4 regions of the Paracoccus qomolangmaensis genome follow, and region 2 is predicted to be linked to each of the others. Evidence: riboswitches for the same ligand, from Rfam matches in the RefSeq annotation. Region 2 holds a riboswitch; each other region holds the start of a gene.
What was found. Region 2 has a riboswitch for cobalamin ahead of PXD02_RS12345 (TonB-dependent receptor plug domain-containing protein). Riboswitches for the same ligand answer to the same signal wherever they lie in the genome.

Region 1 (7,672 bases), 1.3 Mb from region 2:
CCCCTAGCGCGGGCTGCCGAGATCAGAAGGTCCAGCACCACCGGATTGGTGCTAACACCCTGCGAGATGCCAGGCTCTTGCCCGGATCGAGTCGTCTCTGATCCTGGGGCCGTGCACGCGGATAGGCGAACAGCCATTCATAGCGTTGCGTGAGACGTTCAGCACCCCGGCCGCCTGAACCGTGCTCATGCACATGGCCCGGCCATGCTGATCGTCACGCCGATTGTCTTTCCCATCGTCACCGAACCGGGCGGCCCTGGCCCGACATCCAGGTCGAGATCTGGCTCAGGCAATCCGATGTTCCGCCCGGCAGGCACGACGCCCGGACATTCCTTCGAACTAGGCCGGGTGGTGCTTCAGCATTGGGATTGCGCGCCAGGCCCGATGACGGCGCGCTCGATTGCGCCCGCCGCCTGATCGACCATCAGTTTTCCAGGGTTGGATGGCGGCGGAAAGCCGGTCGGGCGGCGATTCCACGGCAAACTGGACATCTACCATTCCGTGCAGGCCGCTCGGCTTCCGCTGATTGCGGCGGAGGGCGGATCGCCCAACACGTCCTGATCGAAAAAGGCACAGCTGAAGGCCGCTTGACCGCCGCTTGGTCCGGGGGCAGAAGCGCCTTGCATGATCCATGGGCGGGGCCTCCGGGATGGAACTTTGGCTTATCGGCATCGGCATGGGACGGGTCGAGCATCTGACGCTTGAGGCCGTCGCGGCGATCAACCGGGCCGATCTGATCCTGATTCCCCGCAAGGGCGAGGAGAAGGCCGAACTGGCCCGGATGCGGCGACGGATCTGCGATCAGGTGCTGACCAATCCGCAAACGGTCCTGGCGGAATTCGACCTGCCGGTGCGGGATGCCTCGGGCGGGTATGAAGGCGGCGTGCTGGACTGGCATGAGGCGATCGCCGGGTGCTGGGACCGGGCGATCGAGGCCCATCCCGGCGCGGTGCGGGTGGCGCTGCTGATCTGGGGGGATCCGGGTCTCTATGACAGTTCGCTGCGCATTGCCGGGCGGCTGGCAAAGCGGCGGGCCGTGACCGTCCATGTCGTGCCGGGGATCATGTCGTTGCAGGTGCTGACGGTGGCCCATGCAATCCCCCTGAACGAGATCGGCGCGCCCGTCCTTGTCACCACCGGGCGGCGGCTGCGCGACGAAGGCTGGCCCGCTGGCGTCGATACGCTGGTGGTGATGCTGGACGGCATGAACAGCTTTCAGGCCCTTGATCCCGCAGGGGTCCGCATCTGGTGGGGCGCATATGTCGGAATGCCGGGCCAGATCGTCGAGGCAGGCCCGCTGGCAGAGGCAGGACCGCGCATCGTCGCTGCGCGGCAGGCCGCCCGCGACCGGCACGGATGGATCATGGACATCTATCTGCTGCGGCGGGATCCCGGCTTAGGGGGGACGGGACAGGGGTCAGGCGCGGCCCCGCGACCATAGGCTGGGCGTCAGCAGGCCCAGGGCGACCCAGGCCACCAGGCCCACGCCCAGGGCGCGCCCCGCGAACTGGGCGGCAAGCTCGGGCGGGGTCGGGCCGGTCAGTTCGGCCGGATGCGGCGCGCCGACCAGATGAGGCAGGGCGGCCAGGACGATGGCGGGTGCCCATGTCGCCCAGGACTTGCCGAAGGCGATCAGCCACAGCGCGGCCGCCGACAGGGCGACGGTGGCCAGCCACCAGATTTCGCGCTGCGTGATGTTGGCGGCGGCCATGCCGGGCAGTTCCGGGGCCAGGCCGAAGGCGGGCGCAAGCTGCACCGCGACAAAGCCCGCGATCCCCCACAGCAGCCCCTGGCGCGGGGTGACGGTGTGGCCGCGGTTTTCCGCAAGCGCGATGGCGGCCACCAGCAGCAGCGCATATCCGGCATAGACCAGGATCGAGAACAGCACCGACAGCCCGTCGCGCGTCAGGTCCAGGCCGCCCATGTCGGGATGGGCGGCAGCGGCGGCGCCTTCGGCGCGGTCATGGTCATGGGCGCTGTCCGCCGCGCCGTGATGGTGGTCGCCGGGGGCCGCGAAATGGGTCAGCTCGCCCCCCTCGTAAAGTTCGGCGTGCAGCAGGACGGGCTGGACAAAACCCAGCTGCAACAGGGTGGCAATCAGCCCTGCGGCAGCACCAGCGATCAAGGCGCTGGACAAAAGACGCGACAGCATCAGTGGCAGGGAAAGCCGGTGGCGTGGCGCATGTCATGGGCGGCATCGTGCAGCGTCTCGGACTGCGCGAGGCCGGCCGTGAAGACCAGCACCGCGCCGATGGCGGCCACGATGAAGATGTCGCGCAGCGATGTGGAAACCGCGGCCGATGCGCGGGAAAGCGTCGTCATGTCATTCCTCCTTGCCGTCATCCCCGACGGCGGATTGCGTTTCGCGCAAGGTCGGTCTCCTGACTCGCAGGTCGCTGCCTTGTCCTGCCTTCCCATGGCGCGGGGCCACAGTGGCGTGCCGGATCGGCTCTCTGCTCACAGTCGCGGGGGCGGTCGGGTTGGTGATCCCTGTTCCCACGCAGCCTTGCGGGCTGCACCTTGCACGCCGCAGACTGGCATCGCCGAAGCCGGCGGTCAAGCGCCGGGAATGCGCGCCAGAACCTTGAAGCGCAGCGAACCCAGCGGGCGGGCGTCGCGGATCTCTCCGCCCGGCGCGGCGTGGTAGAGATCCAGGAACCGGCGCAGCCCGCCCCGGTCGCCGCCGTCCACCGGCCCGAACAGATAGGCCATCCGCCCCGGCGCCCTGACCGCCACGGACCCGCCGCTGCGGCAGCCCGACAGGCAGCCCGACGCGCGGACCGTGCAGGCGGCTCCGTCAAGCGCGGCGCGGACCGCCGCCAGCCTGTCCGCCCCGCCCGGACATTCGGCGCAGACGAAGACGCGGGTCATGCGGCCTGCGCGATCAGGTGGAAGAACGTGCCGGTGACGCGGCCGCGCCGCGATCCGGTCTCGGCCACCGCCGCGCCGTCGGCATCCGTCACCTGGGCCAGGGGATCGTCCGGCTGGTCGAGGATGGTCGAATAATGGAACTCGTGCCCCCGCAATCGCGTCCCGGCGGGCAGGCCCGGCATCGGGTCCGACAGCCGCGCCAGCCGGTAACCCAGATGCATCCGCCGCTGTTCATAGCTGGTGACAAGCCCCAGCAGCCCGGCCATCGGATGGCTGGTCCCGCCCGCGTCGATCAGCGCCCGGCCCAGCACCATGTAGCCGCCGCATTCGCCATGCACCGGACGGGTGGCCGCGAAGCGGCGCAGCCCGTCCAGGAACCGGGCCGCGCCCGCGATCCGCCCGGCATGCAGTTCGGGATAGCCGCCCGGCAGCCAGCAGACATCCGCGTCCGGCGGCGGCGGCTGATCGGCCAGCGGAGAGAACGCAAGCACCTCGGCCCCCTGCCGCAGCCAGCTGTCCAGAAGATGCGGATAGACAAAGGAAAACGCCTGGTCCTGCGCCAGCGCGATCCGCTGGCCGGGCGGGGGCATCGGACGTCCGCCGGTCGCGGGCCCGGCACGGCCCCGCGCCGCGGCCCGGATGGCGTCCAGGTCGACATGGGCGCGCAGGAAGGCCGCATAGGCGCGGATCGCGGTTTCCAGATCCGGGTGTTCCGCCGCCTGCACCAGGCCCAGATGCCGTTCCGGGATGGTCAGGTCGCCCCGCCGGGGCAGCGCGCCAAGGACGGGGATGCCCCGCGCCTGGAAGGCCAGGCGGCACAGCCGTTCGTGGCGGGCCGAGGCGACGCGGTTCAGGATCACCCCCGCCACCCGCACGTCGTCGCGGAACCGCGCCATCCCCAGGGCCAGCGCCGCCGCCGTCTGCGCCTGGCCCGAGACATCCAGCACCAGCAGCACCGGCCAACCGGTCAGCGCGGCGATGTCGGCGCTGGCGCCGTTGCCGGTCTCGCCATCCGCCGCCACGCCGTCGAACAGGCCCATCGACCCCTCGGCCAGGGCGAAGCCGTCCGCCCGCGCCAGCTGTGTCGCCAGCAGGCCCCTGGGCATCGCCCAGCTGTCCAGGTTGAAGGACGCCCGCCCGCAGGCCGCGCGGTGAAAGGCCGGGTCGATATAGTCCGGCCCGCATTTGTAGGGCTGCACGGTCACTCCGTCCTCGGTCAGGCAGCGCAGCAGGCCCAGCATCACCGTGGTCTTGCCGCTGCCGGACCGCGCGGCCGAGACGATCAGCCCCCCGCTCATGGCGCCACCGCGTCGCCGCGCCCGCCGCGAAAGCGCCGGTCGTAATCGGCGGAATACAGGCGGCTGTCGTCGAATCCCTGTTGCGCCAGGGCGCGGCCGACCAGGATCAGGGCGGTGCGCTCCATGCCGTCGCCGACCTGCGCGGCGATGTCGGCCAGGGTGCCGCGCACCAGCCGCTGGTCGGGCCAGCTTGCCCGCCAGGCGACGGCCACGGGGCAATCGGCGCCGTAATGAGGGATCAGTTCGGCGGCGATCCGGGCCAGCCGGTGGATCGACAGGTGCAGCGCCAGGGTCGCGCCGGTCGCGGCGAAGGCGGCAAGGCTTTCGCCCTGCGGCATGGCCGAGGCGCGGCCCGCCATGCGGGTCAGCACCACGCTTTGCGCAAGGCCCGGCAGGGTCAGTTCCGCGCCCAAGGCGGCGGCGGCGGCGGCAAAGGACGGCACGCCCGGCGTCACCGTATAAGGGATCCCCGCCGCGCGCAGGCGGCGCAACTGCTCGCCCATGGCCGACCAGACCGACAGGTCGCCCGAATGCAACCGCGCCACGTCGAGGCCCCGTTCATGCGCCGCCGCGATCTCGGCCAGGATGGCGTCCAGATCCAGCGGCGCGGTGTCGACGATCCGGCAGCCGGGCGGGCAATGGGCCAGCAGCGCCGGGGGGATCAGCGATCCCGCATAAAGGCAGACGGGCGATGCCGCGATCAGGTCGCGCCCGCGCAGCGTCAGCAGGTCGGGCGCGCCGGGACCGGCGCCGATGAAATGGACGGTCATGGATCGACTCCTTCCGCGACGGCGGCGGTGGCCATGCGGTCCTGGCTGACGGTGCGGGGCGCCCGCAGATGCGCGCCCGGCCCGGCGGCGATCAGCGCGCAGGCTTCGGCGACGCTGCCGGTGCCGTGGGTTCGCAGCGACAGCGGGCTTTGTGTGGGCGTGGCGGTCCGGGCCAGCGCCTCGGGCGCGACCAGGGTCAGGGCCAGGCCGGAGGCGGCCAGTTCGGCCGCCAGCGGATCAGCCGCCTTGACCGCCGGAATGGCGATCCGCGTCAGCCCGCCGCCTCCGGCCCGGCGCAGCGCATCGCGGACCGAGGCCGGCGTGGCCCCGCTGCGAAATCCGACGCCCGCATGTCTCATCGCGTCACACTCCATTGCACGACCGGATAGCTTGCCTTCCAGCCCCGCCTGCGCCCCAGGGGCGCGGCCTCGGACAGTTCGATCCGCAGCAGGCCGCCGCCCCTGGCACGGTGCCAGGCGGCCAGCAGCGCCTCGGTTTCCAGGGTCACGGCATGGGCGACAAGGCGGCACCCCGCTGGCAGGCGGTTCCACAGCGCGGCCAGCAGGGCATCGTCGCCGCCGCCGCCGACAAAGACGGCATCGGGCGGCGGCAGGCCGTCCAGCAGGTCCAGGGCGTTGCCCGCCCGGATCGCCAGCCGCCCCACGCCCAGCCGGTCGGCGTTCCGGCGCGCCCGTTCGGCCCGTGCCGCGTCCCGCTCGATCGCGATGGCCCGGCTGGACGGATCGGCCAACAGCCATTCGATCCCGACCGATCCCGACCCGGCGCCGATGTCCCACAGCATCTCGCCCGGACGCGGCGCCAGGGCCGACAGCGCCAGGGCGCGGACCGGCCGCCTGGTGATCTGGCCGTCATGGTCGAACCAGTCGTCGGCCAGGCCCGAGCCGCGGGGCATGACCCGGCCCCCGCCCCGGACCGTCAGGGCGACGGTGACAAGGGCGGCGATATCGGCCGGGGCCAGGGCATCGGCGCGGGCGTGGCGGATCCGTTCGCGCGCGCCGCCCAGATGTTCCATGACCGTCAGGGCGCTGTCCCCGAACCCCTCGGCCGCCAGCCAGCGGGCCAACGCGCCCGCCGCCGCGCCGTCGCGCAGCGTCAGGATCGCGCGGCGGCCCGGCGCAAGATGCGGGCGCAGCCCCGCCATCGGCGCGGCGTGCAGGCCCAGGCACAGCGTATCCTCGATCCGCCAGCCCATCCGTGCGGCGGCTAGCGAAAAGACCGAGGGCGCGGGAAAGGCCCGCCATTCGCCGGGCGACAGGGCGGCCGCCAGCCCGCCGCCCGCGCCGTGCCAGAACGGATCGCCGGATGCGAGGACCGCCACCGGCTGCCCGCGCAGGGCCAGCACCGGGGCGATGGAAAAGGGCACCGGCCAGGGCCGGCGGTCGGGATGGTCGATCATCGCCAGATGGCGCGGCCCGCCGAACACCGCCGTCGCCGATCGCAGCGCATTGCGGCTTGCGGCGGACAGGCTGTCCAAGCCATCCTCGCCGATACCGATGATGGACAGCCATTCAGCCATGACGACCCTGATCCTTGGCGGCACGACCGAGGCCAGCCGCCTTGCCGCGGCGATGGCCGGGCGGGGCATGGCCGCGATCCTGTCCTATGCGGGCCGGGTCCAGTCGCCCCGCCCGCAGCCGGTGCCGGTGCGGGTGGGCGGGTTCGGCGGGGCCGCGGGGCTGGCCGGCTGGCTGCGGGCGAACGGTATCGCCCGGATCGTCGATGCGACCCATCCCTTTGCCGCGCGGATCAGCCGCAATGCGGTGGCCGCAAGCGCGCTGACCGACGTGCCGCTGCTGGCGCTGGAGCGGCCCGCCTGGCGGCCCGGTCCGGGCGACGACTGGATGGAGGTCGCCGACATGGCGGCGGCGGCGCGCGCCCTGGACGGCCCGCCGCGCCGGGTGTTCCTGTCCATCGGCCGCCAGCAGCTTGCGGATTTCAGGGGCCAGGGGCAGCACCATTATTTGCTGCGCCTGGTGGACCTTCCCGACCACCCCCTGCCGCTGCCCGATGCGACCGTGGTGGTCGCGCGCGGTCCCTTCGACGTGGCGGGCGACCGAGCGCTGCTGGAACGCCATCGCATCGACCTGATCGTCGCCAAGAACGCGGGCGGCGACGGGGCAAGCGCCAAGCTGGCCGCCGCCCGCGCCTTGGGCATCCCGGTGGTGATGATCGCCCGGCCGCCCGTGCCGGACCGCCCCGCCGCCGCGACCGTCGAGGATGTGCTGGCCTGGTGTCATGCCGACCTCGGCGTATAGACGAAGCGGCCGACGCGGCGGGTCCGGGACGAGCCGACCAGAACCACGGTGCGCATGTCGGCCATCTCGGCCGCGGCCTGGGACAGGGCGACCGTGCGGATCTGCTGGCCGGGCGTCGAGACCGCGCGGGCGAAGGTGATCAGCCGGTCGGGGCCGCAGATCCCGCGCAGCAGGTCCAGGACCGCGCCGAACTGATGCGGGCGGCTGGCGGAACGGGGGTTATAGAAGGCCATCGCGAAATCGGCCTGGACCGCCAGCCGCACGCGGTCCAGCACCAGATCCAGCGGCTTGAGGTTGTCCGACAGGTTGATGGCGCAGAAATCATGCCCTAGGTGTTCAGTCCCGGCATCTGGTGGATCGGGTTTAGGATGAATCTGTCTGGCTCTGATGTCCAGATCTTGCAGATGTATTCGTAGGGCGTGAGGCCGCCGAGGGTCTTGAGCCTACGCGCGAAGTT
Region 2 (7,672 bases):
GAAGTGCTTGAACGACTCGATGTCGAACGCTCGGCATATCGAGATCAATCGGCTTAAAATCCAAAGAAGTCTCTGTTACATTGGCAGCAACACAAGCTGTCTTGGCTAGCTGCTGAGCAAGCCAATAATCTCCTCGACTTGCTTCAAAGATTTGCGCTGCATCAACAAAGCGGATGTTTAGTGCTTGACACCCCGCGTTTACAAGGGCGGCAATTGTTTCCCTCGATCCCGGTTGGATTCGATGAATGCCTATCCGCTTTGCGATGTCATGAACCAACTCAATCAAGTCAGCGCCGACATTGTTTATTCCAATTATTACTATCTTTGGAAACTCAGTTCTATCATCAGCTTCAGCGATAACCTTAGCGATGTTTGCGAGCCGCTCCTTTTCTACTTCTGGAAGCCGATGAAAGTCGTCTATGATGAAAGTTTTGTTGCCGCTGTCGAGCGATATTGCTTCAATCTTACTAATATCTTTCGGATTTCTAGGCGTAAGCAAAACGGCTGCACCAGCAGGGTCAATCTCCGCAATAATTTTTTTGACTGCGGTGGTCTTACCAGTCCCGGACTGCCCCTCAACAATAACCGGCTTTCCTGGCCGACGTATGTCGACAAGAATTTCCCCATAGTTTGGCGGGCGCACAAACGTGTGCTCGGGAACCCCCTCAGTAACAAATACGTCCTCTACACCGTAAATTTCCATCCCTCACTCCATCTTCAACGCCTGAATAAACGCCGTCTGCGGAATCTCCACCTTCCCGAACTGGCGCATCTTCTTCTTGCCGGCCTTCTGCTTCTCCAGCAGCTTCTTCTTGCGGGTCGCATCCCCGCCATAGCACTTGGCCGTCACGTCCTTGCGCATCGCCGACAGCGTTTCGCGCGCGATCACCCGTGCGCCGATGGCCGCCTGGATCGGGATCTTGAACATGTGCCGGGGGATCAGTTCCTTCAGCTTTTCCACCATCACCCGGCCGCGCGCCTCGGCGCGGTCGCGGTGGACCATGATCGACAGGGCGTCCACGGGCTCGTCGTTCACCAGGATCGACATCTTGACCAGGAAATCCTCGCGGTATTCCGAAATCTGGTAATCGAAGCTGGCATAGCCCTTGGTCACCGATTTCAGCCGGTCGTAGAAGTCGAAGACCACCTCGGCCAGCGGCAGGTCATAGACGACCATGGCGCGGTTGCCCGCATAGGTCAGGTCCAGCTGGATGCCGCGGCGGTCCTGACACAGCTTCAGCACGTCGCCCAGATATTCATCGGGGACCATGATCGTCGCCTTGATGCGCGGCTCCTCGATATGATCGACATGGGTCAGGTCGGGCATGTCGGCGGGATTGTGCAGGTCGCGCACCTCGCCGTCGCGCATGTGCAGCTTGAAGACGACCGAGGGCGCAGTGGTGATCAGGTCCAGATCGTATTCGCGTTCCAGCCGGTCGCGGATCACCTCCAGGTGCAAAAGCCCCAGGAAGCCGCAGCGGAAGCCGAAGCCGAGCGCGGCCGAGGTTTCCATCTCATAGCTGAAGGACGCATCGTTCAGGGCCAGCTTCTCGATGGCGTCGCGCAGGGCCTCGAAATCGTTGGCGTCGACCGGGAACAGCCCGCAGAAGACCACCGGCTGGGCGGGCTTGAAGCCGGGCAGGGCGGCGGCCGCGCCCCGCTTTTCATGGGTGATGGTATCGCCCACGCGGGTGTCGCGGACCTGCTTGATCGAGGCGGTGAAGACGCCGATCTCGCCCGGTCCCAGTTCGGGGATGTCGACCATCTGCGGGGTCAGCACGGCCAGCTTGTCGATGCCGTAGATGGCGCCGGTCTGCATCATGCGCACCCGGTCGCCCTTGCGGATGATGCCGTCCATGACGCGGATCATCACCACGACGCCCAGATAGGCGTCATACCAGCTGTCGACCAGCATCGCCGTCAGCGGCGCGTCGCGGTCGCCCTTGGGCGCGGGCAGGCGGGTGACGATGGCCTCCAGCACGTCCGGGATGCCGAGGCCGGTCTTGGCGGAAATCGGGATCGCGTCGGACGCGTCGATGCCGATCACCTCCTCGATGTTGGCCTTGACGCGTTCGGGTTCGGCGGCGGGCAGGTCGATCTTGTTCAGCACCGGCACGATCTCGTGGCCCGCGTCGATGGCCTGATAGACATTGGCCAGCGTCTGCGCCTCGACCCCCTGGGACGCATCGACGACCAGCAGCGAGCCCTCGACGGCGCGCATCGACCGGCTGACCTCATAGGCGAAGTCGACATGGCCCGGCGTGTCGATCAGGTTCAGCACATAGGTCTGGCCGTCCTTCGCCGGATAGCTGATGCGGACGGTGTTGGCCTTGATGGTGATGCCGCGTTCCCGCTCGATATCCATGCTGTCCAGCAACTGGGCCTTCATGTCGCGTTCGGCGACGGTGCCCGTCAACTGGATCAGCCGGTCGGCCAGGGTGGATTTGCCGTGGTCGATATGGGCCACGATCGAGAAATTGCGGATCAGGGAAAGCTGGGTCATGGCCGGGCTATACAAGGGGGAAACGCCCGCGGGAAGAGGGTTTGGATCAGGGCGCGGCGGCCAGGACCGCCTGCCGCCGCCGGGCTTCGCGCCACATGGAATAGATGCCCGCCCCGGCGATCAGCGCGGCCCCCGTCAGCGTCAGGGCATCGGGGCGTTCGCCGAACAGCGTCACCGCCAGGATCAGCGCGAACAGCAGCCGGGAATAGCGGAACGGCGCGATGACCGCGATCTCGGCGATGCGGGTGGCGATGACCATGGTGATATAGCCGAGGATGCCGAAGCCCAGCGTCGTCACCATCAGCGCGCCCTGCCCCGGCGTGGGCACGACCGGCGACTGTCCGCCCAGGACCAGCAGCACCAGCCCGGCGATGCCCATCGACCCGAAGGCCCCCGCGGACAGCAGGCCCGACCCCACCTCGGGCGGCAGGCGCCGGGTGATCAGGTCGCGCACAGCCAGCGTCATCACCGCGATCACCGCGAAGATCGAGCTCATCTCGAAGGACGCGGTGCCCGGCTTCACGATCAGCAGCACCCCGCAGAAGCCCACCGCGATGGAGCACCAGCGGCGCCAGCCGACCCGTTCGCCCAGAAACAGCGCCGCGCCCAGCGTCATCAGCAGCGGCTGGGCCTGAAGGATGGCCGAGGCGATGGACAGATCGCCCGTGGCAAGCGCGGTCACGAAGGTGATGGCGCAGACCCCCTCGCACAGGTTGCGAAGCGCCACCTGCGGGCGCAGCAGGATGCGCGGGTGCAGCCCCTCGCCGCCAAGGGCGATCCACAGGCCGAACACGACCATGCCGGAAAACCCCAGCATGGCCAGCAGTTGCCCGGTGGGGATGCCGCCCGACAGGCCCTTCAGCAGCGCGTCCTCGGCCGCGAAGGCGCCCATCGCCAGGACCATCAGCAGGGCGGCGCGCAGGTTATGCATGGCGGGACTCCAGCCGGTCGATCAGGGCGGGCAGATCGGCGATGGTCTCCAGCCGGTGCGCACGGGGATGATCGGGCGCCTCGGCCTGTTCGACGGCCCAGGTCAGGTCATGGGGGATGAAGACGCCGTGCCCGCCCAAGGTCACGACCGGCAGCACGTCGCTTTTCATCGAATTGCCGACCATCACGAAGCGGTCGGGCGCGACACCGGCGCGAAACAGGATGCGAGAATAGGTCTCGGGGGACTTGTCGGCGAGGATCTCGACGGCCTCGAAGCGGTCTGCCAGCCCGGATGCGGCGATCTTGCGTTCCTGGTCGATCAGGTCGCCCTTGGTGATCAGGATCAGCCGCCGCCCGTTCAGCGCGTCCAGCGCCTGCGCAACGCCCGGCAGCAGATCGACCGGATGGGCCAGCATCTCTTGCCCCAGTTCCAGGATCCGGCCGATGGCGCACCCGTCGATGCGCCCGTCGGTCAGTTCGATGGCGGTCTGGACCATCGACAGCATGAAGCCCTTGATGCCGAAGCCGTAACGGGCCAGGTTCGCGCGTTCCACGTCCAGCAGGCGGCTGGCGATGTCGGCGCCTTCGGCATGATCGCCCAGCAGCGCCACGAATTCGCCTTCGGTCACGCGGAAGAACGTCTCGTTTTCCCACAGGGTGTCGTCGGCATCCAGTCCGATGGCCTCGATCATCGCATCCCCCGTCTTGCCGTCGCCGTCATGCAGGACCATGCTGGCGCCAGCTTGTCAAACCCCCGAAAGGATTGCCATGACCTTCACCGTTCCCGACATGACCTGCGGCCATTGCAAGGCCGCCATCGAAGCCGCCATCGCCGAGGCGGGCGGCCGCGCCACGGTCGATCTGGCGCAGAAGACCGTCGCGGTGGACGGGCTGGACGCCGACCGCGCGGCACAGGCGATTCGCGGCGCCGGATACGAGGTCGGCCCCGCCTGACAGACGCAACGCCTTGACGCCGCAGGCGAAGGCGCCGCACAGCGCCCGATTGAGCGGGCGGGCCCTTTCTGATACCGTCGCGGACGGACGGGCCGTTACAGACCGGGACAACCGGCACCCGCCCTCGCAGACAAGGCAAACCGAGGAGACAGTTCATGCTCAACCGCATCGTCATTGCGGCCGCGGCCATCATGATGACCGCGCCGCTGGCCGTCGCCGGTCCCATCGACAGCGCCTGCGTCCGGTCCGACCGCGCGCGCGGCAATGCGCCGCTATGCGGCTGCATCCAGCAGGTCGCGAACCAGACCCTGTCGCGGTCCGACCAACGCCGCGCCGCCTCCTTCTTCCGCGACCCGCACGAGGCGCAAGAGGTCCGGATGTCGAAATCCAACGCCGACAACGCCTTCTGGGCACGCTACAAGCGGTTCGCGTCCCAGGCCGAGGCTTATTGCCGGTAAGCCTGCATTGCGTATCACCGTCCTGACCGGCGCGGGCATTTCCGCCGAAAGCGGGCTGGCGACCTTCCGCGCCAGCGACGGCTTGTGGGAAAACCACCGGGTCGAGGACGTGGCGACGCCCGAAGGCTTTGCCGCCGATCCCGACCTGGTGCATCGCTTCTACAACATGCGCCGCGCGGCGGCGGCGGCGGCGCAGCCCAATCCGGCGCATCTGGCCCTGGCCGATCTGGCGCGGCGGCACGACCTGACGCTGGTCACGCAGAATGTCGACGACCTGCACGAACGCGCGGGCAGCCCGGACGTGATCCACATGCACGGCAGCCTGACCGGCGCGCTGTGCGCGGCCTGCGGATATCGCTGGCCCGCGCCGCCGGTCATGTCCCCCGCCGACCCCTGCCCCGCCTGCGCCCGCCCCGCAACCCGGCCCGACATCGTCTGGTTCGGGGAAATGCCCTATCACATGGAACGCATCTGGGACGCGCTGGAAAGCGCCGAGCTGTTCGCGGCCATCGGCACCTCGGGCAATGTCTATCCGGCGGCGGGCTTTGCCCAACATGTCCGGCGGCGCGGCGTCGAATGCGTGGAACTGAACCTGGATGCCAGCGCCAATGCGCGCGACTTCCACCGCCGCATCACCGGGCCCGCCAGCCGGACGGTGCCGGACTGGGTGGCCTCGCTGGGCTGATTGCGCTTGCCTGCGCGCCGGTCCCTGGGCTATGGCAGCGATGCCTCGGTTCCGGGCCTCAAACCCGGTTAAAAGGGAACGCGGTGAAAATCCGCGACTGCCCCCGCAACTGTCAGCGGAGAGCCGGGCCGGACAACGCCACTGGTCCCAGAGGGACCGGGAAGGCCCGGCCAAGCCTTGACCCGCAAGTCAGGAGACCTGCCGAACGCGATCACCCTGACGGCGTGCGAGGGGCGCGCCGGAAACGGAAACTTCCGTCGTGGTGGTGTCGCTGTCCGGCGGGCCAAAACCTGCCAGACCAACCGCATCGCGCCCTGGCCCCTGGCCGGGGTTCCTGGAAGGATGTCATTCGTGACCGCAAGACCCATTGTCCTGACCCTGACCGCCGCCTTGGCCCTGACCACGGCCCTGCCCGCCGCCGCGCAGGATGCCGCCCCCGACGCCATCGTCCTGGACGACATCACCCTGACCGCCAACCGCGAGGCCACCGACCTGAGCCGGTCGGGCAGTTCCGTCTCCGTGCTGGGCGCCGAAGACCTGGCCGATCGCGCAGGCCAGCCCCTGGCCCGCAGCCTGTCGCGGCTGCCGGGCGTCACCCTGCGCCAATACGGGCCGCTGGGCACCACCGGATCGCTGATCCTGCGCGGCGCCCCGGCGCAATACCTGCCCGTCGTGATCGACGGGATCGAGGTTGCGGATCCCGCGGCGGGCCAGCCATCCTATGACATCGGCGGGATGATCGGCCAGTCGGTGAACCGGGCCGAATTGCTGCGCGGCGCGCAATCGGCGCTGTACGGCTCGCGCGCGGTGGCGGGCGTGCTGTCGCTGCAATCCCTGCGCCCGACGCAGGACGGCCTGCACCACCATTTCGGGATCGAGGCAGGCAGCTTCGACACCCTGACCGCCAGCTATGGCGCGACGCTGCGCCGCGCGGATGCGGACCTGGCCTTCCAGGTCAGCCATATCCGCAGCGACGGCTTTTCCGCCCGCGACGAACAGAACGGCAATTTCGAGGATGACGGCTACGAGGCGACGCGCCTGTCCTTCTATTCCGCCTATGCGCTGGAAAACGGCGCGACCATCGGCTTCAACGGCTTCTGGGAAGACAGCAGCGGCGATTTCGACGACTTCAACGGCGATGTGGCTGGCACGCCAGGCGACGACTATAACGACCGCGAAAGCTATGGCCTGCGCGGCTTCGCGCAGTTCCAGACCGGCACCGTCGATCACGAGATCGCCCTGACGCGTTACCGCATCGACCGGCAAAGCTGGTCGAACGGCACCGTCTCGCCCTTTGTCGGCACGCGCACGAAACTGTCCTGGCAGGGCGCGACCGACCTGGGCGCGGGCATCCGCGCCGTGTTCGGCGCCGACACGGAAAAAGAGGAAGCCGAAGGCAACGGCGATGCCCGCCTGAACGGCGTTTTCGTGGAAACGACCACGGCGCTTGGCGACCGGATCGACGTGACGACATCGCTTCGGCGCGACGATCATTCGCGCTTCGGCGGCTTCACCTCGGGCCGGGTGACGGCGGTCTGGCGCGCGACCGACGACCTGCTGTTCCGCGCGGCCCTGGGCAACGGCTTCCGCGCGCCCTCGCTTTACGAACTGTTCGGCCCCTATGGCAACGCCTCGCTGGAACGAGAGGAAAGCCGCACGCACGAGATCGGCGTGGAAAAGCAATGGGGCGACAGCCATCTGCGCGCGACCGCGTTCTGGCTGCGGGCGAACAACCTGATCGGCTGGGATGATCGCGGCACCGCCGACTGGTCGGACGACGGCTATAACCAGGTGCCGGGCACCGCCCGCCGCCGGGGCGTCGAACTGGACGGCCGCTATGTCTTTGGCGCGGGCCATGCGCTGACCGCCAGCTATACCTTCATCGACAACCAGGTCGACTCGGAATGGGCCAAGGTGCCCGAACGCGTGCTGAACCTGGGGGCCGAGACGGTGTTTGCCACCGGCACCACGGCGGGCATCCAGGTGCAACACGTCGCCGGCCGTCCGAACGACATGGACGATTTCACCACCGTGGACCTGCTGGTCAGCCACTCCATCCGCGACGACGCCACCGCCTATCTGCGGCTGGAAAACGTCCTTGACGAGGATTACCAGTGGGTCAGCGGTTATGGCACATCGGGC
Region 3 (7,672 bases), 1.4 Mb from region 2:
CTGGGCGTCGGCGGCGCGCTGTTCGGCGCGGTGGCGGGCCTGTCCGGCAAAGCCCGGCGGCCGGTCGGGCTGGCGGCCTGGGCCGGGTTCGTCGCGGCCCCGGCCTATCTGGGCCTGCACGGGCTGGACGCGCTGGGGCTGGGCCTTGGCGCGCTGTTCACCGCCGCCCCCTGGGCGGCCGCCTGGGGCACCAGCTTCGGCCCCAGCGTGGCCCTGGCGATGGCGGCGGCGGCGCTGGCCCTGCTGTCGCTGCGGTTCCGCGGACTGGCCTGGATCGCGCTGGCGCTGCTGGCCGCGTCCCATGCCGCCAGCGGTCACGCGGGCACGGCCCAACCGCGCTGGATGACCCGGCCGATGGTCTTTCTGCATCTGGCGGCGCTGTGCTTCTGGATCGGCGCGCTGATCCCGCTGGCGCTGTCGCTGCGCGAAGGGGCCGCAGGGCTGCGCCGGTTCTCGGCCGCGATCCCCTTCGCGGTGATCCTGCTGCTGGGTTCGGGCCTTGCGCTGGCCGTGGTGCAACTGGGCCGCGATCCGGCGCAATGGCTGACGCCTTACGGCTTTATCCTTGCCGCCAAGCTGACCCTGCTGGCCGCGATCTTCGCGCTGGCGGGTTTCAACCGCTGGACGCTGACGGCACCGGCGCTGGCGGGCGACGGCGCCGCCGGAAAGGCGATGCGCCGGTCCATCGCGGCGGAGCTGCTGCTGGCGCTGGCGATCCTTGGGCTGACGGCGGGCTGGCGCTTTACCCCGCCGCCCCGCGCGCTGGCCCAGGCCCATGCCGCGATGCCGGCGGCCTACGGGCATCTGCATTCGGACCAGGCCATGGCCAACCTGATCGTGACCCCCGGCGCCGCCGGTCCCGTCTCGGTCGAGATCCAGGTCACGGATGGCGACATGGCGCCCCTCCAGCCGCTTGCCGTCACCCTGAGCCTGTCGATGCCCGAACGCGGGATCGAGCCCATGACCCGGCCAGCCGCCGCGAGGAAGGGCGACGAAGGCGTTTGGCTGGTTCCCGACCTTGTTCTGCCGCTGCCCGGCACCTGGACCGTCGAGGTCGAAATCCGGCTGTCGCGGTTTCAGATGGCGACGCTGGGCGGCACGCTCGACATCGACTGAAAGGACGAACGGCATGAAGCATTTTCTGCGCAACCTGATGCTGGGCACGGTTCTGGCGGCCCTGCCCGCGCTGGCCCTTCCCGCCCATGCCGCCCATGCCGAGGTGCAGGCGGGCGACCTGACGGTCTCGGGGGCCTTCGCCCGCGCCACGCCGCCGCGCGCGCCGGTGGGCGGGGCCTATCTGACGGTCACAAATCACGGCGCGACGGATGACCGGCTGGTCTCGGTGACGGCCCCTGTCGGCAAGGCGGTCCAGATGCACGAGACGGCCGAGAAGGACGGCGTGATGACCATGCGTGAGCTTCCCGATGGCCTGCCGATCCCGGCGGGGGCGGCGGTGACGATGGCCCCTGCCGGTATGCATCTGATGCTGGTCGGCCTGACCGAGCCGCTGGTCGAGGGCGACACGCTGGACATGGTGCTGCATTTCGAAAAGGCCGGCGACGTGCCGGTTCGCTTCGACATCCTCGGCATCCATGCGCGCGGCCGGGCGGACAGGGATCACGCCGCCCCCGCCCATTCCGCGCGTCACGGCCCTGCGGCGCATGAGGCCCAGGCGAAACCGCCGCCCGAACAGGGAAAGGCTTTCGCGCCATTCGACGGGGTGCCTCATGTCGAAGAGGACTGAGACGGCGAAGCGGGGCGGGCGCGCAACGCCTGCCAGGCAGGCTCCTCGGGGGATGCCGCGAAAGACCCTGCGCATTCTGCGCATCGCCTTGTGGGGGCTGGTCCTGCTGACGGGCCTGGCGGCGACCCGGCTGTTTCTTCCCGCCCCTCCCGACCCACAGGAGACGCTGGCCGCCGTCGATCTGGGGCAAGGCGACTATCGGCTGGAGACGACCGAGGGCCAGCCCTTTACCGAAGCCAGCCTGAAGGGCCAGCCCTCGCTGGTCTTTTTCGGCTTCACCCATTGTCCCGACGTCTGCCCGACCACCATGGGCGAGATCATGGGCTGGAAGGACGACCTCGGCCCCCTCGCCGACGGGCTGAAGGTCTGGTTCGTCACCGTTGACCCCGAACGCGATACGCCGGAGGTGCTGCGCGATTACGTCTCGTGGCTGCCCGGTGCCACGGGCGTGACCGGATCGGTCGAGGAGACCGCCAAGGCGCTGATGGCCTTCAGGATCTCCGCCCGGAAGGTGCCGCTGAAAGACGGCGGCTATTCGATGGATCACAGCGCCTCTGTGATGCTGTTCGACCGCGAGGGCCGTTACAGCCAGTTTTTCAGCTATCGGGATGAACCCGAACGGGTCACGACGCAACTGCGCCGCTTGCTGGAGTCGCAGGGATGACGCGGATGCGATCGCTTCGTCTGGTCGGCACAGGCCGCTTTGTTGCCCATCGCGGCAGGGACAAGGCCGGGGCTGCCCCCGCACCTGTAAGCGGTGAGCGACGGCCGACGACGCCACTGGTCGCCCGCGTCCGGGAAGGCAGGCCCGAACGGCGATCCGCGAGTCAAGAGACCTGCCGCAGCGATCACCCATTTCCGGTGCGAGGGGCACCAGGAAAGCGGCCATTCCGCAATAGCGGGCGACCAGCAGTTTCGGCCCCGCCCGATGCAGCGCCTGATAGGCGGCGGCGAAAGCCCGGCGCTGTGCGTCCGACAGGTCGGTGACCAGCGCCGGCTCGTTGATCTGGCCCCATATCGCGCCCGCCTCGGCCAGCTTGCGCGACACCCGCTCATAGGCTGGCAGGATCGCGGGCAGCAGGGCAAAGGGCGGCGCCATCCCCGACCGGCTGCTTCATGGCAAGGCACCGATCGCCCGATCCGTGCCGTGCGGATCGGCGACGGGCTGCCGAAGTCGATCCATCTGGGCATCCGGCGCGGCGACGAGGCCACCGATCACGTCGCAGGCTTCATCCGGCTGGCGCGGCAGACCCGTGTTCAGCCGGCCGAATAGGGCGCGAAGCGCGCCTCGGCGGAGTTGACCGCCAGCGGCCGGCCGACCATGGGAAAGGCGCGCTACGGACAGGCATTTGCGTCGAGCGCGCAGGATGGCCGCGTGGTTTGTCACGATATGCACACCCGGCGGGATGGCGCGCCCCGGGGCAGGCATTGCGCCTTGAGAGGACAGCGCGCAGTCGTGCCGGTCGGCACGATACCATTGCCCGGCTTTGGTGACGTTTCTCGGGGTCAGCCGCCTCCTCGTCGGACACCGGACCGCATCGCGCTTGAACTCGTCGCTGTGTGTCACTGCCATATTCGGTCTCCATTTTGGCGAGCATCGCTCTTTGAAGACCGGAACGGAACTGGGACAGGTCCACACCAGCTTTCCGGCGGCCAGCAGCAGCGCGTCGCGCTGGCGCGCTCGCTCGTGACCGATCCGGCGATTCTGCTGCTCGAGGAGCCGCTCGGCGCGCTCGACAAGAGCCTGCGTGAAAGCATGCAGTTCGAGTTGCGCGAGATTCAGAAGAAGCTGGGGATCACCGCCATCCTCGTCACCCACAACCAGGAAGAGGCGCTGACCATGAGCGATCGCATCGCCGTGATGTCGACCCGGCGCGTGGTGCAGATCGGAACGCCGATCGAGGTCTACGAACAGCCGCGCACGCGCTTCGTCTCCGAATTCCTCGGCACGGCGAACATCCTGCCCGGCGAGGTGGCGGAGCCGGTCGCGGACGGCCGCTGGAACACGGTCATCGTTTTCTGCCTGATCGCGCCACTGTTGACATCCATCATCATGCGCACCTTCGGCTGGACCGTGCTGTTCGCCCGCAGGGGCCTCATCAACAACTGGCTCGTCGAGTGGGGCCTGGTGGCGCGCCCGCTGCGCATCGTCGATACAGAGCTGATGGTCTATGTCGGACTGGCGCATGTGCTGGTGCCCTTCATGGTGCTTTCCATGAGAGTGTCAGATCTTCTGTGTATGAGAGATCCGGTCCATGCTTCTTCGAAAGGAAGCATGCATGACGATTTCCAAGGAACTGCTGGACGAACTGCTGAAGGGAGTAAAGCGCCCTGAGGACCTGCTCGGCGACAGCGGGCTGATGAAAGAGTTGAAGATCAAGCTGATGGAGCGGATGCTGGGCGCGGAGCTGACGGCGCATCTTGGCTATGAAGATGGCAAGGAAGCCCCTCCGGGTCAGAGCATCCGCCGGAATGGCGCCTCGACCAAGGTGCTGAAGGGGCAGGACGGCGAGATGCCGGTTGCGGTGCCCCGCGACCGCGACAGCAGCTTCGAACCGGAACTGGTGAAGAAGGGCCAGACCCGGAATCGACGGGATGGATGGCAAGATCATCGGACTCTACGCGGCCGGGCTGACAGTCCGGGATATCCAGGCCCATCTGCTCGATCTCTATGGCCTGAAGGTCTCGCCCGACCTGATCAGCCGCGTCACTGACGCCGTCCTGGACGAGGTCCGGGAATGGCAGAGCCGGGCGTTGGAGCGGATGTATCCGATCGTGATCTTCGACGCCCTGCGGGTGAAGATCCGCGATGCCGACAGCCGGACGGTGAAGAACAAGGCCGTGTATGTCGCCCTCGGCGTCACTCGAGACGGCCTGCGCGAGGTTCTGGGCCTGTGGGTCGCCGAAAATGAAGGCGCCAAGTTCTGGCTCTCGGTGATGAACGAGCTGAAGAACCGGGGCACGCAGGACGTCCTGATCGCGGTCGTGGACGGGCTGAAGGGTTTCCCCGAGGCGATCAGCGCGGCCTTCCCGAACGCCATGGTCCAGACCTGCCCTCGCCATGGTCACTCGGACCAGTGGCGTTCCCATGGCTCGATGCATCTGGTGCGCCATTCCCTGAACTTCTGTTCCTGGAAGGACCGCAAGGGCGTGGCCGCCGATCTGCGCCGGATTTACAGCGCCCCGACGGCCGATATGGCCGAGGCCGAACTCGACGCCTTCGAGGAAAAATGGGCTGGGAAATACCCGTCCATCGCCCCGGCCTGGCGCAGGGCTTGGCAGGAAGTGATCCCGTTCTTCGGCTTCGATCCGGCGATCCGCAAGATCATCTACACGACGAATGCCATCGAGAGCCTGAACCGCGTGATCCGGAAAACGATCAAGACGCGGGGTTCCTTCCCGACCGACGAGTGAATAGCCTCGAGTTTCTTAGACGCCTTCCCGTCTCATCATCTGCCGTCGCTCGAACTCTGCGGGCGACAGCATTCCGTTTCTCGCATGTTTGCGCTTCGGGTTATAGAACATCTCGATATAATCGAACACGTCCTGCCTTGCGTCTTCGCGGGTCCGGTAGGTCCTGCGCCTGATCCGTTCGCGCTTGAGCAGGTTGAAGAAGCTCTCGGCAACAGCGTTGTCGTGACAGTTGCCACGGCGGCTCATGGAATGCTCAAGATTGTGGGCGCGCAGGAATGCTGCCCAGTCCATGCTGGTGAACTGGCTGCCCTGATCTGAATGAACCAGCACCTTGGTCTTCGGCTTGCGCCGCCAGACGGCCATCAGCAGGGCCTGCAGAACGACATCTGTCGTCTGCCGACTTTGCATCGACCAGCCAACCACACGCCGGGAATAGAGATCGATGACCACCGCGAGGTAGGCGAACCCCTCTTGCGTCCGGATGTAAGTGATATCGGTCACCCAGACCTTGTCCGGGGCCTCGACGTTGAACTGCCGGTCGAGGGTGTTGTCGACCACGACCGACGGCTTGCCGCCATAACTTCCGGGGCGGCGCTTGTAGCCGATCTGCGCCTTGATCCCCGCAAGCTGCGTCAATCGGGCGACCCGGTTCGGACAAATGCTTTCGCCCTGTTCAACCAGATCATCATGCAGCTTGCGGTAGCCGTAGACCTTGCCGCTCTCGGCCCAAGCCTTCTGCAGCAGTTCGGTCTGGCGCCTGTCTTCCTGGGCTCGCGCGCTCACCGGCGCCTGCAGCCAGGCATAGAACCCGCTCGGCTGGATGCGCAGGCACCGGCACATCGCACGGATGGAAAACTGACCCCGATGCTCGGCCACGAACGCGTATCTCACTTTGCATCCCTGGCGAAATACGCGGTGGCTTTATTTAGGATGTCACGTTCCTCCGATACCCGGACCAGCTCTCGCTTCAGTCGTCAGATCTCGGCATCCTTTGCCGTCTCACCCGACACCGCCTTCGCGAACTTGCGCTTCCAGGCATAGAGCGAGTGCGTGCTCACCCCGAGCCGCTCAGAGACCTCCTTGGCCGGGTAGCCCCGCTCCGTGATCTGCGCCACCGCATCGCGCTTGAAATCGTCAGTGAAATTACCTGTGCCCATCATGGCCTCCTTGCCTCAAAGTTAGCGAAAAAGGCGTCCACGAAACATGGGGCTATTCAGTTCTGCGCTTGGTGGCACGCCTCATCCTCAGCCGCGCTCCACCAACCGAATTCATCCTGGCATGGTCATTCTGGCGCCGACGACATCAGGCCTATGCAGCAAACGCGCATCGCAGAAGACAACATGAAAAGCAACTGTAGTACTAACGCCCTGCCGCCCGGTCCAGATCCTCGGGCGTGTTGATATTGAAGAAGGGATCCTCGGGACCGGCGTGCCAGATCGCGGTCGCCGCCCCATGGGCCGCTGCGAAAGCCCGCACGCGCCGCTGGCCCGACGCCAGGGCGGCGCGCAGGTCGTCGCGCAGCGCCACCGGCCACAGGCCGAAGGTCGGGTGGGCGATCACCTGCCCGTCTGCGTCCCGGCTGGCGGCCAGCACGATGCCAGTCCCGGCCTGGGTCAGGCGCAGGGCCAGATCCGCCGGGAAAAACGGCGTATCGCCCGCCACCGACAGAACCCGCTCGGCCCCCCGCCCCGCCGCCCAGTCCATCCCCGCCAGGATCCCCGCCAGCGGCCCCGGATGATCCGGCAGGCCGTCGGCGACGACCGGCAGGCCGAATGCCGCGAAGCGGGCCGGATCGCCGTTCGCGTTCAGCGCCAGGGGCCTGCATTGCGGGGCCAGCCGGTCGACGATCCGCGCCAGGATCGGCCTGCCGCGCAGATCCAGCAGGCATTTGTCGCCGCCGCCCATCCGGGTCGCGCGGCCTCCGGCAAGGATGATGGCGGGGGGCAGGGTCATCAGGGGGTTGTCCCGCCTTCCGGGCGGCAGGGCAAGCCCCCTCAGGCGACGGCGCCCTGCGGCAGCAGCCAGACGCCCCGGTCCGGCGCATGGCGCACCCGCAGCGCGCAGCCATAGGCCTGGGACAGCAGCGGGTCGGTCAGCACCAGATCGGGCGCCCCTTGCGCCAGGGCGCGACCGCCCTGCATCAGCAGGACGTGATCGGCGAACATCGCGGTCAGGTTCAGGTCGTGCATCACCGCCACCACGCCGCCGCCCTGCCGGGCATAGTCCTGGGCCAGCCGCATCACCGTCAGCTGATGGGCGATGTCCAGGCTGCTGACGGGTTCGTCCAGCAGCAGCCAGCGGGGACCGTCCGGCCCGACGGGGTGCCAGACCTGCACCATCGCGCGGGCCAGCTGCACGCGCTGCTGTTCGCCCCCCGACAACTGCTGATAGAGCCGCCCCGGATGGCCCGGCAGGCCCACCCGCAGCAGCGCGGCGCGGATCAGCGCGTCCTGTTCGGCGCGCGCGCCGGGACGGGCGGTCAGGCCGATGCGGACGATCTCGGCCACCGAGAAC
Region 4 (7,672 bases), 1.3 Mb from region 2:
TCGGTATCGGCCGCCGCCAGCCAGGCGCGATAGAAGGGGATCGCCACCAGGGGCGCGTCCCCGCCGGGGGGACCGTCCGACGGACCCGTGCCGGGATGCCAGAACCCGAAGGGCGGCAGCGCCTTCGACCCCGCCACCGGCCCCGCATACAGCCCCGAGGCCAGCGCAAGCTGGGCCAGCGCCGCCTGCGCCGCGACCTCTCCGCCCGCATCGCACAGCGCGGCCAGACGCCGCAACGTGGATGGCGGCAGGTTCGAGGCCTGGTCCAGCGCCTGATCCGGTCGGCCGTCGGCGGGCAGGAAGGCCAGGGCGATGCCGTTCCGCCGGGCCAGCCGCGACAGCTGTTCCACTCCATAGGACCACCAGGACGCCCCGCCGATCAGCCGGACCAGGATGCCCCTGGCCCGCGACAGGGTGCGGTCGACATAGGTATCGACCGACAACGGATGCGTCAGCCCCGCCAGGTTCGCCAGCCGCAGCGAGGGCAGCGAGGCCCGCCCTCGGTGCCATCCCGCCGCGAAGGCCCCCAGGTCGCTGTCGGAAAAGGACAGCACCACCAGATCCGCGGGCGTCTGCCCCAGATCGCGCGGCGCGGCCCCTTCCTCCAGCCCGTGGATCTCGCGGAACAGGACATGCATGTCAGGACAGCGCGGCTTCGATGGCGGCGCGGTCGATATCGCCCTTTTCGGCGATCACCACCAGCCGTCCGCGCCGGGGCCGGTCGCCCCAGAGGCGGTCGAACTGATGGCGGACGCGCGGCCCCACCGCCTGCACCAGCAGCCGCAGGGGCTTGCCCGCGACCGCGACATGGCCCTTGACGCGCAGGATGTTCCGGCGGCTGGCCAGCGCCTGGATCCTGTCCGCCAGCGCATCGGGATCGGCCTGTTCCGGCAGATCCACGACGATGGTGTCGAAATCGTCGTGGTCGTGATCCCCGGCCCCGTCATGGTGCGAGGGGCGGGCGTCCAGCCCGTCCTCGGCCGCCGCGCCCAGGCCCAGGACCACGCGGGCGTCGATGACGCCTTCGGCCAGGGGCAGCATGGGCAGGGGCCGGGGGGCCTCGGCCTCGATCACCTGGCGGGCGCGGGCCAGCCCGTCCGCGCCTGCCAGGTCGGGCTTGGACAGCAGCACCAGGTCGGCGCAGGCGATCTGATCCTCGAAGACCTCGGACAGCGGCGTCTCGTGGTCGGCATCCGCGCCGTCGCCCGCATGGGTATTGCCGGGACGGGCAGGATCGGGGGCGAACCGGCCCGCCGCCACGGCTTCCGCATCGGCCACGGCGATCACGCCGTCGATGGTGATGCGCGAGCGCAGGTCGGGCCAGTCGAAGGCCTTCAGCAGCGGCTTGGGCAGCGCCAGGCCAGAGGTCTCGATGAGGATGTGATCGGGGCGCGGATCCATCGCCATCAGCCGCTGGATCGAGGGGATGAATTCGTCGGCAACCGTGCAGCAGATGCAGCCGTTGGTCAGTTCGACGATATTCGCCTCGGGGCAGTTGGCGTCGGCGCAGTCGCGGATCAGGTCGCCGTCCACGCCCACGTCGCCGAATTCGTTGACCAGGACCGCCAGCCGCCGCCCGCCGGGATGGTGCAGCAGGTGCCGGATCAGCGTGGTCTTTCCCGCCCCCAGGAATCCGGTGACGATGGTGACGGGGGTTTTTTCGAGCGACATTCAGGCCTCCTGCGGCGGGATGCGGGCAATGGTGTTCTTGCGGATGACGGCGGGGCGGTCGCGCCAGGGCACGACGCCGTCCTCGGTCGCGGCATAGGCGCGGATCATGGCGATCAGGTCGTCCAGGTCGCGGTCCGGATCCAGCGCGCCCTGCACATAGGTCCAGCGTCCTGCCCCACGCAGCACCACGGCGCAGCCGCGTGCGCAGGCGGACAGGCATTCCTGCCGCCGATGGTCGATCCCGGCCGCGGCCAGGGCATCGGACAGGCGTCGACCGTCGCGTTCGGCCTGGGGGTCGGCCCCCGGAAGGCGGCAGGTGGTGCAAACCACCAGTTCATATGTCTCAGCCACGGCCCCTCCGGCCAGATGCCTTGTGGCGGCGGGATGGACGGGCCAAAGGGTCGTCGGCCACGGGCCAGGACCATCCGGCAACGACATCACCCCGGTCGCGCGCGTTTCACGGCCCCTTCGGGGCGGTTGCTGGCAGGTCTCCCGGCTTGCGGATGTCAGGGACTGGCCCTGGCGGCTGTCCTGCCTTCCCGGCCCGATGGGCCAGTGGCGGTGGACATCCTCTCCGGTCACGGTCGCGGGGGCGGCTGCGCTTGGGCCGATGGCCTGGCGCATTCCCTCTTCGCCTGCCACAGGCAGGAACCAGCACCGCCAGCCAAGCCACGAACCGTCCCCCAAGTCAAGCGAGGTCGCGATGAAGACCGCCGCGCAGCCGGATCGCCTTCGAGATTTCGATCAGGCCGATAGGTCCGGCGCGGCAGCCGACAGAAAAGGTGTCGGCCCCCTCGCAGACGTCGGGTGTCGCTATCGGCGGCAAGGCGGACCCGCCTTTACTTTGCGACAGACCCGGCAACCGGCCCATAGGCGTCGGGATGAGCCGCCGCGAAGGCGGGCAGGCCGGCGCAGCGTTCCGCGACGGCGGCGATGCGGGGCAGGTGGTCGAAGGCCACGCCCCAGCGATTGGCGTTGTAAAGCTGCGGGATCAGGACGCAGTCGGCCGTGCCCGGCTGGTCGCCATGGCAGAAGAGGCCGTCCGGGCCCTGGGCCAGCATCGCCTCGACCGCCTCCAGGCCCGTGGCGATGGTGTCGCGGTTCCAGGCTGCGCGGGCCTCTGCCCCGGCCAGCGCCTCGACCCGCTTCAGCACACGCAGATTGGCCAGCGGGTGGATCTCGCAGGCGATGGCCTGGGCGAGGGCGCGGACGCGGGCGCGGCCCGCCGGGTCGGCGGGCAGCAGCCGGGGGCCGGGCCGCGTCTCGTCCAGGTATTCGATGATCGCCAGCGACTGGGTCAGGCGCAGCCCGTCGATTTCCAGCACCGGCACCAGCCCCTGCGGGTTCCGCGCCAGATGGGCGGGGTCGCGCTGCGCGCCCGCCACCAGATCGACCGCCACCCGGTCATGGGCGATCCCCTTCAGGTTCAGCGCGATCCGCACCCGATAGGATGCGGAGGACCGCCAGTAGTCGTGCAGCACCACGGTCATGGCCGGGCGGGCAGGATGGTGCCGGTGCAGGGGCCGAAGCCGATGTGATAGCCGTCGCCTCGCGCCTCGGCGAACAGCGCGATCTCGTCGCCATCCTCGATAAAGGTGCGGGGCGCGCCATTGACCGTGACCGGGGTCTTGCCGCCCTGGGTCATCTCCAGCAGCGCGCCGGTCTGGTCGGGGGACGGCCCGCTGATGGTGCCCGATCCCAGCAGATCCCCCACCCGCATCGGGCAGCCCGAGGACGTGTGATGCGCCAGCTGCTGGGCGCTGGAATAATACATGACGTTGTAATTGGTGCGCGCCATGACCTGGCCGTTCATCGACCAGCCGATCTTCAGGTCGTAAAGGCCGGGCCGCTCCTCGGCCAGATAGGGCAGCAGCGGGTTCAGCCGCTCGGCGCCGGGGCTGCGGAACGGCTCCAGCGCGGCCTGCGTCACCACCCAGGCGCCGATGGTGGTGCCAAGCGCCTTGGACTGGAACGGTCCCAGCGGCTGGTATTCCCAGGCCTGCACGTCGCGCGCCGACCAGTCGTTCAGCAGCACATAGCCGAAGATCATCGCCTCGGCCTGTTCCACGCCGACACGCTGGCCCATGGTGCTGTCGGCGCCCAGGACGGCGCCCAGTTCAAGCTCCAGATCCAGGCGGCGGCAGGGTGCCCATTCCGGGCCGGCCTCGCCCTTCAGCTGCCCCATGGGTCGGCGGATCGGCGTGCCCGAGACCACGACCGACGACGCCCGGCCGTTATAGCCGATGGGCATATGCGTCCATTGCGCGGGCAGCGCGTTATCCGGCCCCCGGAACAGCACGCCCACGTTGAAGGCATGGTTCTTCGAGGCGTAGAAGTCGGTATATTCCGTCACCCGGATCGGCAGGTGCATCCGCGCGTCAGCCATGGCGACCAGCGGCAGGTCGCCCTCGGCGCCTTCGGCCAGCAACTCGGTCAGCCGCGCCCGCACCGCGTCCCAGCGGGCCCGGCCAAGCGCCATGAAGCCGTTGAGCGACGGTTGCGAAAACGTCCCGCCCGCATCCAGCAGGCCCCGCGCCTCGCAACCCGCCAGATCGAGGATCATATCGCCGATAGCCACGCCGCAGCGCGGCGCATCGCCCGACGCGGAGAACACCCCATAGGGCAGGTTGTTCAGGGGAAAGGGGCAGTCCTCGCGATTGGCGCTGTCCACCCAGGACCGGATCAGGGCCATCACCGGCCTCCTTTTTCACTTTGGTCGAAATATCCCACGGGGGGCCTGGGGGGTGTGAAACCCCCCAGCCTTGGGGCGCGTCACTTCAGCCCAGGCGTGCCGTCGAACTTCTTCTCCAGGCGCTGCCAGACCTCCATGTATTCCTGCTGCATCGGCGCCTCCTTGGCGGCGAATTCGGTCAGGTGCTGGGGAAAGCGGGTCTCGAACATGAAGGACATGGTGTTGTCCAGCTTCTCGGGCCTCAACTCGGCATTGCTGGCCCCCTCGAAGGCGTCGCGGTCGGGACCGTGCGGCAACATGCAGTTGTGCAGGCTGATGCCGCCCGGCGCGAAGCCCTGGGGCTTGGCGTCATAGACACCATAGATATTGCCCATCAGTTCGGACATGATGTTCTTGTGATACCAGGGCGGGCGGAAGCTATGCTCGGCCACCATCCAGCGCTCCCGGAACAGCACGAAGTCGATGTTCGCCGTCCCCTCCTGTCCCGAAGGCGCGGTCAGCACGGTGAAGATCGACGGGTCGGGATGGTCGAACAGGATCGCGCCCACGGGCGAATAGGTGCGCAGGTCGTATTTATAGGCGCAGTAATTGCCGTGCCAGGCCACCACGTCCAGCGGCGAATGGTCGATCCAGGTCTCGTGGAACCGGCCGCACCATTTGATGACGACACGGGATCGGGTCTCGCGATCCTCGAAGGCCGCGACCGGGCATTTGAAATCGCGGGGGTTCGCCAGGCAGTTGGCGCCGATGGGGCCGCGGCCCGGCAGGTCGAACTTCTGGCCGTAATTCTCGCAGACGAAGCCGCGGGCCGGGCCTTCCAGCACCTCGACGCGATAGACGAGGCCGCGCGGGATGATGGCGATCTCCTTCGGCTCCAGGTCGATCACGCCCAGTTCGGTGCAAAAGCGCAGCCGACCCTCCTGCGGCACCACCAGCAGCTCGCTGTCGGCCGAGAAGAAATAGTCGTCCCGCATGGACTGCGTGACCAGATAGACATGGGACGCCATGCCGACCTGGATGTTCACGTCGCCCGCCGTGGTGATGGTGCGCATCCCGGTGATCCAGGTCAGATCCTGGTCCGGCACCGGGATCGGATCCCAGCGATACTGGCCCAGGCTGACGATGTCGTCGCGCAGATTCGGCGCGGTCTTCCAATAGGGCACGTCCACCGGCTTGAACCGCCCCGTGTGATGGACCGAGGGGCGGATGCGATAACACCAGGTGCGTTCGTTCTGGCCGCGCGGGGCGGTGAAGGCGGTGCCGGACAGCTGTTCGGCGTAAAGCCCGTATGCGCATTTCTGGGGCGAGTTCTGGCCCTGGGGCAGGGCGCCCGGCAGCGCCTCGGTTTCGAAATCATTGCCGAAGCCGGGCATATAGCCCTCATGCGGGCCTGTGGTCGCGGCGGCGCGGATCATGCCCTGGGGCAGGTCGTGACGGGTCATCCGGACTCCTCCCTAGAATCGTTGTCTTTGCAACGAATATAATGTTGCAAGTGCAACGATGTCAACCGCCTTTCGACCGCGCCCGGAATGTTATTGCGGCTGCAACGGATTTCTGCTGATTTTGGCCGATGAGCTTCGATCTGGACGCCTTTCTTCCCTATCGCCTGGCGGTGGCCGCGGCCCAGGTCAGCCGCCGCTTCGCCGCGCGCTACGAGGCCGAGGCGGGGCTGACGATCCCCGAATGGCGCGTCCTGGCGCATCTGTCGCAATCAGGCCCGGTCAGCGTGCGCGACATCACCGCGCGGGTGAATCTGGACAAGTCCATCGTCAGCCGCGCCGCCACGCGGCTGGAGGCGGCGGGCCATTTGCGCAAGTCGGGACATGAGGGCGACCAGCGGCTGGTGGCGCTGGAACTGACCGACCAGGGGCAGGAGCTGATGGCCCGGCTGGGCCGCATCGCCGACGCCTATCAGGCCGAGCTTCTGGCGGAACTGGGCGACGACGCCCCGGCCTTCCGGCGCGCGCTGCTGCGCCTGTCGGGGGCGCCCGGCTGATCAGCCTTGGCGGCGATCGACCCCGCCAAGCGCCGCGATGCCCTGATCCAGCGCCGCTGCCCGGTCGGGTCGCCTGCGACGGGTCACGCTTGACGGTGCTGGGCTGGAACATCGACCGCTGAGGCCGCGACCCGGCCCGAGAATGTTGAACCCTATATCCGCGCCATGCTGGGCGACGTGGAGTTCCAGCGCGAATGGTATTCGGTCTATCCCTACCAATGCCGCCGCATGGCCCGTTTCGTGCACGGCCGGGTGGTGTCGGCGGGCGATGCGGCGCATCTGGTCCCGCCCGCCGGCGCGCGCCGCTGCAATGGCGGTTTACCCGTCAGTGAGAGTTCGCCTGCTCAAGATCACTTGCGTTTTTAATCTTGAATCAGCAATCCGGGAGCAGGGGAATCCTTCAATGAAGGTGCCGTCCAGCGGTCACGCATCGACGGCGGCTATTCGACCCGCTGCCATGTCCCGGCATGCGGCAGATTATCATGATGCAGCCGCACAACCCGCCGCCGCAGGGCGCGATCTGGACAAGGCCGAAGCCGCCGTCCTTGCCGGGCTGGGGTCTGCCAGATCCCCGCCAGAGGATCGGCGGCCCAGGCGGGCAGGGCGAAGGACGCCAGGGCAGCCAGAGCCGGGAAAAGGCCAGATTTCATTGCGGGACCCTGGCGCGGACCTGGAGGCACTTGATCCGCATGAAAAACAGGGCCGGTGCGAACCGGCCCTGCCTGATGTCTCAATGGGCGACGGCGCTGCCGCCGGTGCGGTCGTCGCGCGGGGCGGCGACACGGCGGGCGGCCTCGGCCGCTTCCTCGGCGGCCTCGTCCCATTCGACGGGTTCCGGCATCCGCACCAGGGCGTGTCTCAGAACCTCGCGGACATTGCTGACCGGGATGATGGTCAGGCCGGTCTTCACGTTGTCCGGGATCTCGGCCAGATCCTTTTCGTTATCGGCCGGGATCAGCACCGTCTTGATGCCCCCGCGCAGCGCCGCCAGCAGCTTTTCCTTCAAGCCGCCGATGGCCAGCACGTTGCCGCGCAGCGTCACCTCGCCGGTCATCGCCACGTCCTTGCGGACCGGGATGCCGGTCATCACCGAAACGACCGAGGTCACCATGGCGATCCCCGCCGACGGCCCGTCCTTGGGCGTGGCGCCTTCGGGAACGTGGACGTGGATGTCGCGCTTGTCGAATTCCGGCGGCTTCACCCCGATTTCCGGGCTGATGGACCGCACGAAGCTGGAGGCCGCGTCGATCGATTCCTTCATCACCTCGCCCAGTTTCCCGGTCGTCTTCATCCGCCCCTTGCCCGGCAGGCGC

Region 1: linked by a shared signal. The riboswitch ahead of PXD02_RS02025 (CbtB domain-containing protein) and the one ahead of PXD02_RS12345 (TonB-dependent receptor plug domain-containing protein) in region 2 are both predicted to bind cobalamin.
Region 3: linked by a shared signal. The riboswitch ahead of PXD02_RS02495 (ATP-binding cassette domain-containing protein) and the one ahead of PXD02_RS12345 (TonB-dependent receptor plug domain-containing protein) in region 2 are both predicted to bind cobalamin.
Region 4: linked by a shared signal. The riboswitch ahead of PXD02_RS02100 (DUF1636 domain-containing protein) and the one ahead of PXD02_RS12345 (TonB-dependent receptor plug domain-containing protein) in region 2 are both predicted to bind cobalamin.

What each region holds. Positions count from the first base shown of each region.
Region 1 is NZ_CP119082.1:408,473-416,144, forward strand. Features, by position in the region: gene PXD02_RS02010 (hypothetical protein) at 357-491, opposite strand; gene cobF (precorrin-6A synthase (deacetylating)) at 650-1,441, shown strand; gene PXD02_RS02020 (CbtA family protein) at 1,418-2,152, opposite strand; gene PXD02_RS02025 (CbtB domain-containing protein) at 2,152-2,322, opposite strand; cobalamin riboswitch at 2,355-2,538, opposite strand; gene PXD02_RS02030 (DUF1636 family protein) at 2,557-2,871, opposite strand; gene PXD02_RS02035 (cobyrinic acid a,c-diamide synthase CobB) at 2,868-4,169, opposite strand; gene cobM (precorrin-4 C(11)-methyltransferase) at 4,166-4,939, opposite strand; gene PXD02_RS02045 (cobalamin biosynthesis protein) at 4,936-5,298, opposite strand; gene cbiE (precorrin-6y C5,15-methyltransferase (decarboxylating) subunit CbiE) at 5,295-6,476, opposite strand; gene PXD02_RS02055 (cobalt-precorrin-6A reductase) at 6,475-7,215, shown strand; partial or broken gene PXD02_RS02060 (precorrin-3B C(17)-methyltransferase) at 7,194-7,547, opposite strand; gene PXD02_RS02065 (IS481 family transposase) at 7,544-7,672, opposite strand, start outside.
Region 2 is NZ_CP119082.1:2,361,721-2,369,392, forward strand. Features, by position in the region: gene PXD02_RS12310 (TIR domain-containing protein) at 1-703, opposite strand, end outside; gene lepA (translation elongation factor 4) at 707-2,503, opposite strand; gene PXD02_RS12320 (DMT family transporter) at 2,550-3,434, opposite strand; gene PXD02_RS12325 (HAD family hydrolase) at 3,427-4,164, opposite strand; gene PXD02_RS12330 (heavy-metal-associated domain-containing protein) at 4,202-4,387, shown strand; gene PXD02_RS12335 (hypothetical protein) at 4,543-4,845, shown strand; gene PXD02_RS12340 (NAD-dependent deacylase) at 4,853-5,530, shown strand; cobalamin riboswitch at 5,560-5,750, shown strand; gene PXD02_RS12345 (TonB-dependent receptor plug domain-containing protein) at 5,882-7,672, shown strand, end outside.
Region 3 is NZ_CP119082.1:497,953-505,624, reverse strand. Features, by position in the region: gene PXD02_RS02515 (copper resistance CopC/CopD family protein) at 1-1,116, shown strand, start outside; gene PXD02_RS02510 (copper chaperone PCu(A)C) at 1,130-1,744, shown strand; gene PXD02_RS02505 (SCO family protein) at 1,797-2,408, shown strand; cobalamin riboswitch at 2,423-2,602, shown strand; partial or broken gene PXD02_RS16825 (hypothetical protein) at 2,691-2,843, opposite strand; gene PXD02_RS02495 (ATP-binding cassette domain-containing protein) at 3,042-4,079, shown strand; partial or broken gene PXD02_RS02490 (IS256 family transposase) at 4,024-5,155, shown strand; partial or broken gene PXD02_RS02485 (IS3 family transposase) at 5,174-6,315, opposite strand; gene mobA (molybdenum cofactor guanylyltransferase MobA) at 6,518-7,111, opposite strand; gene PXD02_RS02475 (heme ABC transporter ATP-binding protein) at 7,153-7,672, opposite strand, start outside.
Region 4 is NZ_CP119082.1:422,472-430,143, forward strand. Features, by position in the region: gene cobN (cobaltochelatase subunit CobN) at 1-638, opposite strand, end outside; gene cobW (cobalamin biosynthesis protein CobW) at 640-1,671, opposite strand; gene PXD02_RS02100 (DUF1636 domain-containing protein) at 1,672-2,022, opposite strand; cobalamin riboswitch at 2,137-2,341, opposite strand; gene maiA (maleylacetoacetate isomerase) at 2,511-3,161, opposite strand; gene fahA (fumarylacetoacetase) at 3,158-4,363, opposite strand; gene hmgA (homogentisate 1,2-dioxygenase) at 4,444-5,805, opposite strand; gene PXD02_RS02120 (MarR family winged helix-turn-helix transcriptional regulator) at 5,934-6,359, shown strand; gene PXD02_RS02125 (FAD-dependent monooxygenase) at 6,525-6,725, shown strand; gene lon (endopeptidase La) at 7,090-7,672, opposite strand, start outside.